DNA from 2 places in the Caulobacter sp. 05L422 genome. Region 1 is predicted to be linked to the other one. Evidence: riboswitches for the same ligand, from Rfam matches in the RefSeq annotation. Region 1 holds a riboswitch; the other holds the start of a gene.
The links. A riboswitch is a leader RNA that binds a small molecule or an ion and turns the genes downstream of it on or off. The one in region 1 is predicted to bind cobalamin.
Positions count from the first base shown of each region.

Region 2: another riboswitch for cobalamin. It lies ahead of metE (5-methyltetrahydropteroyltriglutamate--homocysteine S-methyltransferase); the one in region 1 lies ahead of AC1DMQ_RS23175 (TonB-dependent receptor plug domain-containing protein).

Region 1 covers NZ_JBFTOB010000029.1:32,661-41,199, forward strand. Annotated here, with positions in the region: gene AC1DMQ_RS23165 (TauD/TfdA dioxygenase family protein) at 1-738, opposite strand, end outside; gene cobU (bifunctional adenosylcobinamide kinase/adenosylcobinamide-phosphate guanylyltransferase) at 830-1,345, opposite strand; cobalamin riboswitch at 1,396-1,607, shown strand; gene AC1DMQ_RS23175 (TonB-dependent receptor plug domain-containing protein) at 1,718-3,646, shown strand; gene cobD (threonine-phosphate decarboxylase CobD) at 3,649-4,632, shown strand; gene cobO (cob(I)yrinic acid a,c-diamide adenosyltransferase) at 4,632-5,237, shown strand; gene AC1DMQ_RS23190 (ABC transporter substrate-binding protein) at 5,234-6,103, shown strand; gene AC1DMQ_RS23195 (FecCD family ABC transporter permease) at 6,100-7,080, shown strand; gene AC1DMQ_RS23200 (ABC transporter ATP-binding protein) at 7,107-7,886, shown strand; gene cbiB (adenosylcobinamide-phosphate synthase CbiB) at 7,879-8,539, shown strand, end outside.
Region 2 covers NZ_JBFTOB010000032.1:37,705-46,243, forward strand. Annotated here, with positions in the region: gene AC1DMQ_RS24245 (RcnB family protein) at 1-589, shown strand, start outside; gene AC1DMQ_RS24250 (DoxX family protein) at 786-1,178, shown strand; gene ilvC (ketol-acid reductoisomerase) at 1,419-2,438, shown strand; gene AC1DMQ_RS24260 (YceI family protein) at 2,570-3,154, shown strand; gene AC1DMQ_RS24265 (CAP domain-containing protein) at 3,159-3,971, opposite strand; gene AC1DMQ_RS24270 (nucleoside 2-deoxyribosyltransferase) at 4,022-4,585, shown strand; gene metE (5-methyltetrahydropteroyltriglutamate--homocysteine S-methyltransferase) at 4,734-7,079, opposite strand; cobalamin riboswitch at 7,198-7,425, opposite strand; gene AC1DMQ_RS24280 (FAD/NAD(P)-binding protein) at 7,570-8,539, shown strand, end outside.

The DNA of each region.
Region 1 (8,539 bases):
CTTCACCCGCTCCAGCAGGTCGGCCAGCAGCTTGGCGGCCTCGTCCTCGGGCAGGCCCAGGATCCGGGTCGTGAAGACCTTGTTGACGAACAGGTGCTTCTCGCCGGTCTCCGGATGGGTGCGGACCACCGGATGGGCCTGCACCGGGTGGGCCGCGCGCAGCTCCTGCCGCTTGGCCTCGTCGACCCGGTAGCCGTAGCTCTGCAGGATGTCGTGCTCGGCGCTCAGGGTCGCCAGCTGGTCTTTCAGCGTCTGCGGCAGGTCGCGATAGATGGCGGCCGTGTCGGCGAACAGGGTGTCGCCGCCCAGCGGCGGCATGTGCCGCATGCGCAGCACCCCGCCCATCGACGGCGCGGGGCGGAAGGTGACGTCGGTGTGCCACTTGTTGGCGACGCGGACGATCGGCACGATCTCCTCGCGCAGCTTCATGCCGTCGGCGGCCTCGATGTGCAGGATCTCGGGAAACCCTGGGACATGAGCGGTGACAGGATGCCCCTCCAAGTCCCCGAAATATCGGCCGAAACGGACGTGATCCTCATGGCTTATGTCCTGGTCGCGGAAGAACACCACCTTGTGCCGCAGCAGCGCCGTCCGGATCGCCGCCACGATCTCGGGAGCTAGAGGCTGGCGCATGTCCAGGCCCGAGATCTCGGCCCCCAGGACGGGACCGGCGGGGGTGACCGTCAGGCCGGCGTAGTCGGGCGCTTCGGAAGCGGTGATGGGGGCAATGGCGTTCATGGCGTCCTCTTGGAGCACCACCCGTCTCCGCGGGCGGCCGCTGCTTATCCACACCTTAGACGTGGGATATCAGCGCTCAATGGAGTTTTTCTCACTTCAGGCGCAGCGTAAGCCCCGCCACCACCAGGGTCACCGCGTCGGCGACCTGCGCCAGTGCCTGGTGCAGCCGCCCGGCCTCGTCGCGGAACCGCCGCGCCAGGGCGTTGTCGGGCACGATACCGAACCCGACCTCGTTGGACACCAGCCACAACCTCCCCTCGAACCGCTCCACGCCGGCGACCAGTTGGGCCATGGCCGCCGCCACGTCCCGCTCGTCGAGCATCAGGTTGGAAAGCCACAGGGTCAGGCAGTCGACCACGACCACGTCGCCGGCCCCCAGGCCGTCCAGCGCGCCGGCCAGGTCCAGCGGGGCCTCGAGCGTCGTCCAGGCCGGGCCGCGATCCTGGCGGTGCCGGTCGATGCGCTCGACCATCTCCGAATCGAAGGCCTGGGCCGTGGCCACCATGACCAGCCGACCGCCGGATTCGGCGGCCAGCGCCTCGGCGGCCGCCTGGGCGAAGGCGCTCTTGCCGGATCGGGCTCCGCCCAGGACGAGGGTAAACGGCAAGACGCGCTCCAGATTGCCCAGTCAGATTGACCGTGTGCGGCGCAACATATAGTGCAGCTCTCGCGACAGGTTCCTCGAAAGAGGATGAAAAGGGAACTCGGGTGTGAAACCCGGGCTGCCCCCGCAACTGTAAGCGGCGAGCCCGCGTGTCATTAGCCACTGGCCTTTCTTCCCAAGAACACCTGGGGAAAGCGGCTGGGAAGGCGACACGCACCGGCATTGACCCGCGAGCCAGGAGACCTGCCCGTCGCGGTCGTCCTTCGTCCGGCCGGGGTGCGCCGTACGATGGGGTTCTTTTCCCCCGAGGCGACATCGTCAGGCCGGTCCGAATCTTCGGGCCAGCCTTCGTTGCTGCGCACGGAGGATTTGAAAATGCGCTCGATTTCCGTCCTGGCCCTGGTGGCCGCCCTTCCCGTTCTCGCCCTGCCGAGCCAAGTGCTGGCCGCCGAGACCATCGATGACGCCAACGCGGTCGACCAGGTGGTCGTCACCGCCGGCCGCGCCGCCGACAAGCTGTCCGAAGTCCCGGTCAGCATGACCGTCATCACCGCCGAGACCCTGCGCCAGCGTCAGGCCGTCGTGGTCTCCGACCTGCTGTCGCGGACCCCCGGCGTCACCGTCACCCGCAACGGCGGCGTGGGCGGTTCGACCCAGGTGCGCATCCGCGGCGCAGAGACCGACCAGACCGCCGTGCTGATCGACGGCGTCAAGCTGAACGACCCGTCCTCGACCGGCGGCGGCTACAACTTCGCCACCCTGCTGGCCGGCGACGTCGACCGCATCGAGGTGCTGCGCGGTCCGCAATCCACCCTGTGGGGCAGCCAGGCCATCGGCGGCGTGGTCAGCATGATCACCAAGACCCCGGACGGTCCGCTGTCGGGCGACGCCGTGATCGAAGGCGGCTCGCGCGCCACGGCCTATGCCCGCGTCGGCGTCGGGGCCGGCGGCGCCTGGGGCGGTTGGCGCCTGGCGGGCGGGTCCTACACCACCGCCGGCGTCTCCAACTTCGACGAAGCCATGGGCGGCAAGGAGAAGGACGGCTACCGCAACACCGCCGTCAGCGGCCGGGTGGACCTGAACGTCACCGACTGGGCCAGCCTTGACGCCCGCGTCTCCTACGCCGCCGGCCGCAACGAGTTCGACGGCTTCCCCGCCCCGGCCTTCGCCTTCGCCGACACCGCCGAGTACGGCAAGACCAAGGAGCTGGTCAGCTATCTGGGCGCGCGCCTGTCCAACTTCGACGGCGCCCTGAACAGCCGCGTCGGCTATTCGTACACCCAGACCGACCGCGACAACTACAACCCCGACCAGGCCGTCACCACCAAGACCTTCGACGCCCGGGGCACCGACAACAGCCTGGAATATCAGGGCACCTGGACGATCAACCCGGTCTGGCGCGCGGTGTTCGGGGCCGAGACCGAGCGCTCCTGGTTCCGCACCGCCGCGCCGTCCGATTTCGACCCGAACCCCACGCCCGGCCGGCATGCGGCCAGCATGGACAGCGTCTATGGCCAGCTGCAGGCCAAGCTCGTCGAGGGCCTGACCCTGACCGGCGGCGTCCGCCACGACGACCACGACACCTTCGGCGGCGCCACCACCTACCAGGCCGGCGCGGCCTGGAGCCTGAACGACGGCGCCACGATCTTCCGCGCCAACTACGGCGAAGGCTTCAAGGCCCCGTCGCTGTACCAGTTGTACAGCGACTACGGGAACACCGCCCTGAAGCCCGAAGAGGCCAAGAGCTGGGACATCGGCGTCGAGCACAGCATCCTGGACGGCCGCCTGCGCGGTGCGATCATCTATTTCAGCCGCGACACCAAGAACCAGATCGACTTCCTATCGAACAACACCCCGCCCAACTTCGGCGGGTACGCCAACACGGCCAAGACCCAGGCCGACGGCGTCGAGGTGGAGGGCAGCTTCGAGGTCAGTTCGCTTCTGACCCTGTCGGCCAACTACACCAACATGGACGCGGTCAATAAGTCGGCCGGCGCCAACTACGGCAAGGACCTGGTGCGCCGGGCCGGCGAGACCGCCAACGCCGACGCGGAACTGAGTCTCCCGAACGGCCTGACGGCCGGCGTGACGATGCAGTATGTCGGCCACAGCTTCGACAACGCGACCAACACCCGGCGGCTGAAGAGCTACGTGCTGACCGACGTGCGGATCGCCTATCCGATCAACGACACGTTCGAGCTGTACGGCCGGGTCGAGAACCTGTTCGACCAGCAGTACGAGACCCTCTACCGCTACGGGACCCTGGGTCGCGGCGCCTTCGCCGGCGTGCGGGCGAGGTTCTAGCCATGGCGACGCCGGCGGCCCTTCTCGGCCACGGCGGACGCCTCGGCGCGGCGCGGACGGCCTGGCCGGACGCGCCGACGCCCTGGCTCGACCTGTCGACGGGGATCAACCCCTGCCCCTATCCGGTCCCGGCCCTCTCGCCGGAGACCTGGTCGCGCCTGCCCGATCCGGAGTCCCTGCGGGCCCTGGAGACGGCGGCGGCGGCCGCGTTCGGTGTCGAGCATCCCGCAAGGGTGGTCGCGGCGGCCGGCAGCGAGGCGCTGATCCGCCTGCTGCCGCGCCTGCTCGCGTCCGGACGGGTCGCGATCTCGACAAGGACCTATGGCGGCCACGCCGACGCCTGGCGCGCGGCGGGCGCGCGGATCGTCGACCCGGGCGATCCGACCGCCGACCTGCGGGTGCTGGTCAATCCGAACAATCCGAGCGGCCGCGTCCTGTCGCCCGACCAGGTCGTCGATCTGACCGAAGGCCCCTTGCTGGTCGACGAGGCCTTCATGGACGTCGATCCGGCCTATTCCGTCGCGCCCCTGGCCGGCGGACCGGGCCACGGGTCGTTGATGGTCCTGCGGTCGTTCGGCAAGTTCTACGGCCTGGCCGGCGCGCGCCTGGGCTTCCTGGTCGCCGAGCCGGCCCTGGCCGCGCGCGTCCGCCAGGCGCTGGGCGACTGGCCGGTGTCCGGTCCGGCGATCGCCGCCGGCCTGGCGGCCTACGCCGATCCAGACTGGGCCCGCCAGACCCGACGCCGCCTGATCGAAAGCACGGTGCAACTGGACAGCCTGCTGCGCCGGGCCGGGTTCGAGATCGTCGGCGGGACCCGGCTGTTCCGCCTGACCCGCGCCGCCGACGCGCCGCGCCGCTTCGAGGTCCTGGCCCAGGCCGGGATTCTCACCCGCCCCTTCCCCTGGGACGAGACGCTGATCCGCTTTGGCCTGCCCGGGCCCGACCAGGATTGGCTCCGCCTCGCCGACGCCCTGGAGAGCCTCTGATGACCGAAGACCTGAACGCCAAGCACGCCGAAGCCATGAAGGCCCTCAAGGCCGAGCGCGAGGCGATGATGGAGACCAAGACCCTCGAGAAGGGCCTGCTGCTGGTCCACACCGGCGACGGCAAGGGCAAGTCCTCGGCCGGCTTCGGCATGGTGGCCCGCCACCTGGGCTGGGGCCTGAAGGTCGGCGTCGTCCAGTACATCAAGGGCAAGTGGAAGACCGGCGAGCGCCTGTTCTTCAAGAAGTTCCCCGACCAGGTCCGCTACGAGGTCATGGGCGAGGGCTTCACCTGGGACACCCAGGACCGCGAGCGCGACATCGCCGCCGCCCAGGCCGCCTGGCTGGTGTCGCAAGAGATGATCGCCGATCCGAAGCTGGATTTCGTGCTGCTGGACGAGATCAACATCGCCCTGCGCTACGACTATCTCGACATCGACGAGGTGGTAGCGGTGCTGAAGGCCCGCCCCAACGACAAGCACGTCTGCCTGACCGGCCGCAACGCCAAGCCGCAACTGCTGGAGATCGCCGACCTGGTCACCGAGATGACCCTGGTCAAGCACCCGTTCGAGCAGGGCTTCAAGGCCCAGCGGGGGGTCGAGTTTTGACCCACCCGAGCCTGGCTGGCCTCACCCGTCGCGCGGCGGTCGGAACGGGTCTGGCGGCCGGCCTGTCGGGCGGGGTCGCCAGTGCCCGCGCCCTGCCCCGCGTGATCTCGCTGAACCCCTGCCTGGACTCGGTGCTGGTCCACGTGGCCGACCGCGCGCAGATCGTGGCGCTGAGCCACTACGCCCGCGATCCGCAGCAGTCGAGCATCGCTAGGATCGCCCTGACCTACCCGATGACCTACGAGAGCGCCGAGGAGGTCATCGCCCTGCGGCCCGACGTGGTGCTGACCGCCGCTCACTCCTCGCCCGCCACCCGCGCAGCTCTGAAGAAGCTCGGCATCCGCACCGAGCTGTTCAAGGTGCCCAACAGCTGGGTCGAGAACCAGGCCCAGATCCGCCGCATCGCCGAGGCCGCCGGACACCCTGATCGCGGCGAGACCTTGATCGCCCAGGTCGAGGCGGCGATGGCCAAGGGCGCGCCGCGTCCCGGAACCCGCCCGATCACCGCTCTCGTATTCCAGCCCAACGGCTTCGCGGCCGGCCACGGCACCCTGGTCGACGAGATGATGCGCCGCGCCGGCTTCGTGAACGTCGCCCAGCGTTATGGCCTCAAGAAGTGGGGCAACGTCTCGCTGGAGCGCCTGCTGGACGATCCCCCCGAGGTGCTGCTGGCCGGCCAGGCCGCGCCCAACGCCCCTACCTTCGCCGAACGCATTCTCAACCACCCGGCCCTGGCCCGCGTCTCGCCGCGCATGACCCGGGCGGTGTTCCCCGAGAGGCTGCTCTATTGCGGCGGTCCCGGCCTGATGGACACCGCCGCCGCCCTGGCCGCCGCCCGCCGACAAGTCCTTGGAGCCGCCGCATGACCAAGCGCCTTCTGCTGCTGGGCGGCCTGTGCCTGCTCGTGCTGCTCCTGAGCGGCCTGTCGCTGATGGCCGGCCGCGTCTGGGTTCCGTGGAGCGCCTGGTCGTCGGCCGCCCAAGATCCCCGCTGGGCTATCATCTTCGAACTGCGGCTGCCCAGGACGATCCTGGCGATCGCGATCGGCGCGGCCCTGGGCCTGTCGGGCGCGGTCATGCAGGGCTACACCCGCAACCCGCTGGCCGACCCCGGCGTGCTGGGCGTCTCGTCCATGGCCGCCCTAGGCGCGGTGATGACCATGTATCTGAGCATGAGTCTTTCCACGCCCTGGCTGCTGTTCACGGCGGCGATGATCGGCGCGGTGATCGGCGTGGCCGTCATGCTGGTCCTGGCCGGCGGGACGGGCGGGACCATCACCTTCATCCTGGCCGGCGTGATCCTGAACACCGTGGCCAGCGCCGGGGTCGCTCTCGCGCTGAGTTTGGCCCCCAGCCCCTGGGCGGCGCAGGAGATCATCAACTGGCTGCTGGGCTCGCTGGCCGACCGCAGCGCCGACGATGTCTGGCGGGCCCTGCCCTTCATCGTCGTGGGCAGCGGACTGATGCTGATGCTGGGTCGGGCGCTGAACGCCCTGACCCTGGGCGAGACCGGGGCCAAGGCGCTGGGCGTCGACCTGAACCTGACCCGGGTGCTGCTGGCCGTCGGCGTCGGCCTGGCCTCGGGCGCCAGCGTGGCGGTGACCGGCATGATCGGCTTCGTCGGCCTGATCGTGCCGCACCTGATGCGGCCGCTGGTCGGCCACCAGCCAGGAGCCCTGCTGGCGCCCAGCGCCGTGGCCGGAGCGGCCCTGGTGCTGGCCGCCGACATCCTGGTGCGACTGACGCCCTCGGCCGCCGAGGTCCGCCTGGGCGTGGCCATGGCCGCCGTGGGCGGGCCGTTCTTCCTGGCCCTTCTGATCTCGATGCGCCGGAGGCTCGCGTGAAGGAGCCTGGCCCGAAAGAGACTGGCATGAGCGATCTGGTCGCCGACAACCTGACCGTCGCCCTGGGCGGCCGAAACGTGCTGGCCGGGGTCGGGGCGCGCTTCCGTCCCGGCGAGGTCACCGCCATCGTCGGCCCCAACGGCGCGGGCAAGTCGACCCTGCTGGCCTGCCTGGCCGGGCTGCGCCGACCCGACGCCGGCCAGGTGTCGCTGGGGATCGAGCCGATCCTGACCCTGGCGCATCGCGAGCGGGCCCGCCGCGTCGGCTTCCTGCCCCAGACGCCTGAGGTGGCCTGGGCGGTTGACGTCGAGACCCTGGTCGGCTTGGGCCGCATCCCGCACAGCGGCGCACGCGGCCTCAGCGACGCCGACCACGCCGCCGTCCAGGTCGCGCTGGTCCGCACCCGCATGACCGGTTTCGCGCATCGCGACGTCACAACCCTGTCCGGCGGCGAGCGGGCCCGCGCCCTGCTGGCCCGGGTGCTGGCGGGCGAGCCGTCGTGGCTGTTGGCCGACGAGCCGCTGGCGGGGCTGGACCCCGGTCACCAGCTGGACACCGTCGACCTGATGCGCGCCTTCGCGGTCGAGCACGGCCAGGGCGTGGTCATGACCCTGCACGACCTGGGCGTGGCCCTGCGCCTGGCCGACCGGGTGCTGGTGCTGCGGGAAGGCGCGCTGATCGCCGACGCCGCGCCGCTGGAGGCCCTGACGCCCGAGGTCCTGGAACGGGCCTATGGCGTCAAGGCCGCCATCTTGGCGGGCTCGTGGGGCCCGCTGATCGAGCTGATCGGGCGGACGGATGGCTGAGACGGCGCCCTGGCCCTGGGTGGTGGCCCTGGCCCTGGGCCTGGAAGCGGTGCTGGGCTATCCGGCCGCGCTCAAGCATCCGGTCGCCTGGCCGGCGATGTTGATCGAAATGCTGGAGCGGCGCTGGAACCAGCCGACGGCGTCCGGTCCGCGCCGTAGATGGCTGGGCGTCGTCCTGGTCGCCCTGCTGGTCGCGGCCGCCGTCCTGCTCGGCGCGGCGATCCGGGGCGTCCTGGGCTCCAGCCTTCCGGCGTTGACCTTGGTCGCCCTGATCGCCACGACCGGCCTGGCCCAGCGCAGCCTGCACGACCATGTCGCGGCCGTCCTGGCGCTGTTGCAGGCCGGCGACCTGCCGACCGCCCGCGCGGCGGTGGCGATGATCGTCGGCCGCGACACCGAACCGCTCGACGCCGAAGGCGTGGCGGCCGCCGCCCTGGAGAGCCTGGCCGAAAGCTTCAACGACGGCGTCGTGGCCCCCGCCTTCTGGCTGCTGGTCGGCGGCCTGCCGGGCCTGTTCGCCTACAAGAGCGTCAACACCGCCGACAGCCTGATCGGCCACAAGGAAGCGCGTTGGCGAATGTTCGGCTGGGCGGCCGCGCGCACCGACGACCTGATGAACCTGATCCCGGCGCGGGCGGCCGGCGCGCTGATCG
Region 2 (8,539 bases), on a different contig from region 1:
CCAGCAGCAAGGCCGCGACGGCGGCGGCTGGCGGGGCCAGGGCGGACGTCCCGGCGGCGGCGATCGCGGGGACCAGAACCGGGGCGATCAAAATCGCGGCGACCAGAACCGAGGTGACCCGAACCGTGGCGACCGCAACGGCGGCGACCGGGGCGGCTGGGATCGCAACGCCCAGAACGGTGGTCAGAACGGCGGCTGGGACCGCGGTCCCGGTCGTGGTGACCAGGGACGGGGCGATCAAGGTCGCGGCGATCACGGCCGGCCGGGTCAGAACAACGGCCACTACCGCGATCGCGACAACGACCGTCAGCGCTACGACCAGCGCCGCTACCGGCCGTCCTATCGCGCCGCGCAGCGCTACCGGGCCCCGGCCTACCGCTATCCGCGCGGCTTCTATGCGCGGTCCTGGTCGTTCGGCGACTACCTGCCGGGCGGCTGGTACGGCTCATCCTACTATCTGGACGCCTGGCAGTTCGGCCTGCCGTATCCGCCCATCGGCTGCGAGTGGGTGCGGGTCGGCAACGACGCCCTGCTGGTCGACGTCTGGAGCGGCCAGGTGCTGAGCGTCTATTACGGCCTGTTCTGGTAGCTTGGCCGCGTGTTGAAGAAGCCCGGGCGGATCGCCGATCCGCCCGGGCTTTGTCGTTTCGAGCGCCTGTCGTCTGGCCGAGGCTCCGACGGTGAAGTTTTCGACGGGGCGGTGTCGGATCGCGGACGACGGGATCGTCCTAGGGGCGTTGGCGCAATGCCTTCCCCGCCGCGTGACGGCCTCGAAAGGAACGACGATGTTGAAAGCTTCGCCCATGGTCTGGACGGGACGCGTCCTGACCGGCCTGTTCGCCCTGTTCATGCTGGGCGCGTCGGTCCTGCCGAAACTGGCGGGCATGCCGGTGGCGGCCGACACCCTGACGGCGCTGGGCTGGAAGGCCGACTACGTCCTGATGATCGGGCTCATGGAGCTGACCTTCGTCGCGCTCTACCTCTTTCCGCGCACGGCCGTGCTGGGCGCGGTGCTGATGACCGGCCTCTTGGGCGGCGCCATGGCGACCCAGGTCCGGGTCGAGAACCCGTTGTTCAGCCACGAGCTGTTCTCGATCTATCTGGGCCTGTTCATGTGGGGCGGCCTGTGGTTGCGCGATCCCGCGCTGCGGGCGCTGTTCCCGTGGCGCAAGGCCTGAGGCCAGCTCGGTTCAGGCGAAGCGATCGGCGCGTCCAGGAGGGCGTTTGGGAGGGCTTCTCGAAGGCTTGCCATGGCGGTGGAACGCCCCAGCGTCTAAAACGTCGCCACAGAGGCTTTCGGGTCACGGTGTTCTGTCGTCATCGCCTTGACGAAACGGCAAAAAAACGCTCAAACGCCCGGCCTTTGTCGCTTCGCTGTTGCGCGAGGCGGCCTATTTGACCAGTCCTGGAGAAAAAACATGCGCGTCTATTATGATCGCGACGCCGACCTCGCTCGCATCCTGGACAAGAAGATCGCGATCGTAGGCTATGGTTCGCAAGGTCACGCGCACGCTCTCAACCTTCGGGACTCGGGCGCGACCAACGTCGCCGTCGCCCTGCGCGCCGGCTCGGCCACCGCCAAGAAGTGCGAAGCCGAAGGCCTGAAGGTCATGACCGTCGCCGAGGCCGCCGCCTGGGCCGACCTGATCATGATCCTGGCCCCCGACGAGCATCAGGCCGCGATCTACAAGAACGACATCGCGCCCAACATCCGCGACGGCGCGGCCCTGCTGTTCGCCCACGGCCTGAACGTGCACTTCGGCCTGATCGAGCCCAAGGAGACCATCGACGTGCTGATGGTCGCCCCCAAGGGCCCTGGCCACACCGTGCGCGGCGAATATCAAAAGGGCGGCGGCGTGCCCTGCCTGATCGCGGTGCACCACAACGCCACCGGCAACGCCCTGGACCTCGGCCTGGCCTACGCCTCGGCTATCGGCGGCGGCCGTTCGGGCATCATCGAGACCAACTTCCGCGAGGAATGCGAAACCGACCTGTTCGGCGAGCAGGCCGTCCTGTGCGGCGGTACGGTCGAGCTGGTCCGCGCCGGCTTCGAAGTGCTGGTGGAAGCCGGCTACGCGCCGGAAATGGCCTATTTCGAGTGCCTGCACGAGCTGAAGCTGATCGTCGACCTCATGTACGAAGGCGGCATCGCCAACATGAACTACTCGATCAGCAACACGGCCGAGTACGGCGAGTACGTCACCGGTCCGCGCATCATCACGCCGGAAACCAAGGCCGAGATGAAGCGCGTGCTGGAAGACATCCAGTCGGGCAAGTTCGTCCGCGACTTCATGCTGGAAAACCAGGTGGGCCAGCCGAGCTTCAAGGCGACCCGTCGCCGCTCGGCCGAGCACCAGATCGAGGAAGTCGGCGGCCGCCTGCGCGCCATGATGCCCTGGATCGCCAAGAACAAGCTGGTGGACGTGGCCAAGAACTAGGCTTCGGCTTCATCGCTGGATACGGAAGAGCCCGGCCTCGCGCCGGGCTCTTTTCGTTTGGGCGCTTGCCGTTCGTCGCCCTTCGCGTGAAGCTTCCGCCGTCCCGCTGAACGGGATGAGGGGAACGCCCGATGAAACGCCTGCTCGCCGTCATGACCGCCTGCGCCGCCCTGGGGGCCGCCGCCACGCCGGCCGCCGCCGCCGAGGTCGCCTACAAGCTCGACGAGACCCACACCGAGACCAGCTTCGTCATCGACCGCTTCGGCTTCACCTCGGTGATCGGCATCTTCGGCAAGGCTGAAGGCACGATCTGGCTGGACGAGGCCGCGCCCGAGAAGTCGCGCGTCGAGGCCACGGTCAGCGTCGACAGCCTGCAGGCCGGCAACGCGACGCGCGAGGAGCACCTCAAGGGCGAGCGCTGGCTGAACGCGGCCAAGAACCCGACCATGACCTTCAAGTCGACCAAGGTGGAGAAGACCGGCGACGCGACGGCCAAGGTCACCGGCGACCTGACGATCATGGGCGTGACCCTGCCGACCACCTTCGACGTCAAGCTGAACAAGCTGGGCTCGGCCCCGAACAACAACAAGAAGCAGGCCGGCTTCACCATCACCGGCTCGATCAGCCGCAAGGCCTTCGGCAGCGCCGGGGCGGCGGGCGTGATCGGCGACGCGGTGGCCATCCGCATCGAGACGCTGGGCGTGGCGCAGCCGTAAGGCCCTAGCCCAGCACGAACACCGGACCCCAGGCCACCAGGTACTTCCGCACGCCGGTCGACAGGTGAGGGCGCAGCTGCCAGGCGCCGGGCGGCAGGGTCTGGGCGCCGGGAGCCTCTACATAGGTCTCGATCAGCGCCTCGGCGCCCGGCTCGGACACCGAGAACTGGTCGATGCGCGGCGTGGCGTTCGACAGGGCCGTGGCGATGGCGGCGACCGACGCCACCCGCAGCGGGGCGGGGACGGCCAGGCGGGCCGAGACCTCGGCATAGGCCCCGACCGCGATCACCTCGCGGCCCTGGCGCAGCACGCCGTAGCCGACGTGGGTGAAGCCGGGCGCCAGCAGGTTGGCGCGGTGGCCGGGGCTGGTCTTCCATTGCCCCATGATCTGATCGGGCCGCACCGCCCCGGCCGCGTTCATTCGCTCGGCGATGTTCTCGCCCGGGGCGCCGATCAGGTCGCGGGCCAGCAGGCCCACCCGGGCGGCGGGACCGAAGCCTTCGCGGGTCATGTGGTCGAAGACCCCCGTGCGGACGATGTCGGCGGCGTGGGCGCGGGCCGCCAGGGTCAGGCCGGGATCGGGCGCCAGTTCGGAGAGCCTCTGGCCGCGTCGGAAGATGTCGCCCAGGTCGCGCAGGTCGGTCTCGAAATCGGGATCGAAGTCGCCCCTGTCCTCGGCCAGCTGGCGACGCAGGCGGCGGTCATAGGCCAGCCAGGGGTCGCTGATGGCGGCCCCCGCGGGGTTGGGGGCGAGGCTGGGCATGACCAGGGCGGAAGCGGTCGCGGCGATCAGAGTGCGGCGGTTTGGGGCGATCATGGTCCTCAAGGCGGTTGACAGCGTCCCGTTTCGGCAAGCTCTAAGGGTCTATGAGACCCGTACGTTCCATTTGGCTGGCCGGACCCGAACCTTGGCTTCCCGACGCCGAGGCCCAAGCCGCGCGCCAACGCGCCCTCTGCCTGGATAACGGCTTCACCGGCCTGACCGCTCCCGCCATCGTCGAGACCCAGGCCGACAATGTCGAGATCCAGGCCCGGGAACTCTACGCCGAGAGAATGGCCAAGCTGCGGCAGGCCGACGCCGGGATCATCAATCTGACGCCGTTCCGCGGTCCCTCCTGCGCCAGCGCCGCCGCGTTCGAGGCCGGGGTGCTGGCCGGGCTGGGCCGGCCGGTCATGGCCTATGTGAACGTTTCCGACGAGAGCGAGGCCGAATATGTCGACCGGGTCGAGGTGCATGTCGGCGCCCAGCGCGACGAGCACGGCGTCTGGCGCGACGGAGACGGCTGCGTGGTCGAGGACTTCGGCCTGCCCGAGACCCTGATGCTGTGGGCCGAGGCCCGTCGGCTGTTCGTGATCATCACCGACGACCCGCTCCACGACCTGACGGGCCTGGAGATGTGCCTGGAGGCGCTGGCGCTGTACGCGGAGTAGGGCGGCTCACGCACTTGCCCCCACCTGGCGGCTTCGCCGCCTGTCCGCCCCCATAGGGGGCGGAGGACGCCGCGCTCAAGAGCCTCTTCCCCCTATGGGGGAAGACGATCGCGAAGCGATCCGTAGGGGGCAAGTGGTGATGAGCGAGCTACCCGGCCGCCAACGCCGCCAGCGCCGCCCGCGCGGCCTTGGCCGCCGCCACCATGTTGACCAGGGCGGGGCGCACCTCGTCCCACTTGCGGGTCTTCAGGCCGCAGTCGGGATTGACCCACAGCTGGCTCGGCGAGAGGCGGCGGCCCGCCGTGGTCAGCAGGGCGACCATCTCCTCCGAGCCCGGCACGCGCGGCGCGTGGATGTCGTAGACGCCAGGCCCGATCTCCGCCGGATAGGCGTAGGCCTCGAAGGCGTCCAGCAGCTCCATCTTCGAGCGCGCGGTCTCGATGGAGATGACGTCGGCGTCCATCGCCCCGATCGCGGCGATGATGTCGTTGAACTCCGAATAGCACATGTGGGTGTGGATCTGGGTCTCGTCGCGGACGCCCGAGGCCGTCAGGCGGAAGGCCTCGACCGCCCAGTCCAGATAGGCCTGGCGGTCGGCGCGGCGCAGGGGCAGGCCCTCGCGCAGGGCCGCCTCGTCGATCTGGATGACCTTGGCGCCGGCCGCCTCCAGGTCGACCACCTCGTCGCGGATCGCCAGGGCGATCTGCCGGCAGGTCTGGCTGCGCGGGATGTCGTCGCGGACGAACGACCACTGCAGGATGGTGACCGGGCCGGTCAGCATGCCCTTCATCGGCCGGTCGGTCAGCGACTGGGCGTAGCGCCACCACTCCACCGTCATCGCCCTGGGCCGCGACACGTCGCCGAAGATGATCGGCGGCCGCACGCAGCGCGAGCCGTACGACTGCACCCAGGCGTGCTTGGTGAACACGAAGCCGGCCAGCTGCTCGCCGAAGTACTGGACCATGTCGTTGCGCTCGAACTCGCCATGCACCAGCACGTCGAGGTCGATCTCCTCCTGCCAGGCCACCGCGGCGGCGGTCTCCTCACGCAGGAACACTTGGTAGTCGGCGTCGGCCAGGGCGCCCTTGGCGTGGGCGCTGCGGGCCTTGCGCACGGCGCTGGTCTGGGGGAACGAGCCGATCGTGGTCGTCGGCAGCGGCGGCAGGTTCAGGCGCGCCTGCTGCAGGGCGATGCGCTGGGAGAACGCCGCGCCGCGCCGGGCGTCGTCAGAGGTCACGGCCGCCAACCGCGCCTGGACGGCGGGGTCGTGGATGCTGGGCGAGGCGCGACGGGCGGCGGCGGCCTTGGACGCGGCCTCCAGGGCGGGGCGGACGGCGTCGCGACCTTCGTTCAGGGCCTTGGCCAGGACGGCCAGCTCCTCGATCTTCTGGACGGCGAAGGCCAGCCATTGGCGAACCTCCGGATCCAGGGCCGTCTCCAGCTCCAGGTCGATCGGCGTGTGCAGCAGCGAGCACGACGGGGCCAGGACGACGCGGTCGCCGCCGCGCTTGGAGACGATCGGGTCCAGCCGGTCGAGCAGGGCCTCCAGGTCGGCGCGCCAGACGTTGCGGCCGTCGATCACGCCCAACGACAGCACCAGGCCCTCGCGGGCCGCCGACAGCACGGCGTCCAGTTGCTCGGGCGCGCGGGCCAGATCGACGTGCAGGCCGTCGACCGGCAGGTTGGCGGCGGTCGACAGGTTGTCGCCATAGGCTCCGAAATAACTGGTCAGCATGATGCGCAGGCCCGGCGTGGCGTGGGTCAGCAGGCCATAGGCCCGGCGCAGCTCGCCGCGCTCGAATTCGGTCAGGTCCAGCGCCAGGCAGGGCTCGTCGATCTGCACCCAGTCGGCGCCGGCCGCCATCAGGCGCTGCAGGACCTCGACATAGACGGGGATCAGCGAGGACAGCAGCGACAGCGTCGAGAAGTCCGGATCACGGGTCTTGGCGAGCTTCAGGAAGGTGACCGGACCCAGCAGCACCGGGCGGGTGCGGATCCCCAGGGCCTTGGCTTCCAGGAACTCGTCGATCGGCTTGGTCGAGGACAAGGCGAAGACCTGGCCGCGCGACACCTCGGGGGTCAGGTAGTGGTAGTTGGTGTCGAACCACTTGGTCATCTCCATGGCGGGCAAGCCGGCGCCATGGGCGTGGAGATGGCCGTGCTCGCAGACCTCGGCCTGGCCCTGGGTCCCCCGCGCCATGGCGAAGTAGGTCGCGGTGTCGACCGGTCCGCCGGCCTGGCCGTAGGCGGCCGGGATGGCGCCGACCATCACGCTGGCGTCCAGCACGTGGTCGTAGAGCGAGAAGTCGTTGCTGGGCACGTGATCCACGCCCAGGGCCTTCTGGCGGGCCCAGGCCTTGGCGCGCAACTCGGCGGCCGCGGCCAGCAGGGAAGGGGCGTCGATCTTGCCGGCCCAGTGGTCCTCGAGCGCGAGCTTCAGCTCGCGGCGGGGGCCGATGCGGGGAAAGCCCAGGGTGGCGACGGTGACGGTCATTTCAAAAAGCCTCTGCCGGTGTGATGGCGGGAGGCTGATCGGGGCGCGCGGTCGGCCGCGCACGGGTGCTCACGCCCCGGTCACGCCTTGCAAGCGACCAGACCGGGCACCCCGCCGGAGGACGTTATCTGTCGGGGCAGGTCTCCTGGCTCACGGGTCAGCGCCCCTGTCCTGGCCTTCCCGACACGCCACCGATCCAGCTTCGGCGCGTCAGTGACACGTAACGGACAGCGGCTCGCCGCTCACAGTTGCGGGGGCAGCGCCGGATTCGGGTTTTCAGGCCCTCACCGACTTCCCTCTTAGCTCCGGACGCGAGCGTCCGCAGACCACGACGAGCATAGGAAGCGCCCGTTCCGCCCGATCGTCAAGAGGGATATAAAGATATCCTTATATGATTTTCCGAGCGTCGGAGGCCGAAGCGAAAGAATGGGATCGACCGGTCAGGCGGGGTCGATCACAATGTCTTCCAATCTGGTAGGATTTAAGCCGCGTGAGACCTTCATCGACCATCGCCGTCGTCGGCGCCGGCTTCAGCGGCGTCATGACGGCCCTTCATCTGCTGCGCCAGGACGCCGCCGTGAAGGTCGTGCTGGTCGAGCGCCGCAGTCCGCTTGGCCTTGGGGCGGCCTACGCGACCGACAATCCGCGCCATCGGCTCAATGTCCGGGCCGGCAACATGAGCGCGTGGCCGGATCAGCCCAACGCGTTCGTCGACTGGCTGGCGGCTCAGGGGCGCGACGTGGGGCCGGGCGGATTCGCGACCCGCGGAGACTACGGCGCCTACCTCCAGAGTCTGCTGGCCGGGGTCGCCGAGGGGCCCGAGGCGGCGGGCCGGCTGGTGATCACGCCCGACGAGATCACCGCGATCACGCGCTCCGGCGACGGCTGGCGCCTGACCTGCGGGATGGGGCGCACGCTGAGCGCGGACGCGGTGGTGCTGGCGCTCGGCAATCCGCCGCCATCGCGGCCCGAGGGCGTCGATCGGGACTTCGCCGAATCCGATCTCTACGTCGCCGATCCGTGGCGCTGGGAGCCGCGCGTTCCAGAGGGAGACGCGCCGATCCTGCTTCTGGGCTCAGGCCTGACTATGGTCGACGTGGCCCTGGCGCTGGACGAGGCGCGCCCCGGGCAGTCCTTCGTCGCCCTGTCGCGACGCGGACTGACCCCGCTGCGGCACGACGGCGCGCCGCCGGTCACGCTTCCGCCGCCGCCGTCGCCCTTGGCGGGGCCGTCGCGAACCCTGGCCTGGCTGCGGTCGGCGGCGGAGCGGCATGGGTGGCGCACCGCCATCGACGCCCTTCGGCCCGTGACCAAGGCGCTATGGCGCGGATGGAGCCTCCAGCAGCGGACCCGCTTCCTGCGCCACGGGCGGGCGTTCTGGGACGTGCACCGGCATCGCCTGGCCCCTCAGGTGGCGGCGCATATCGACCACATGCGCCGGACGGGACGCCTAAGGGTCA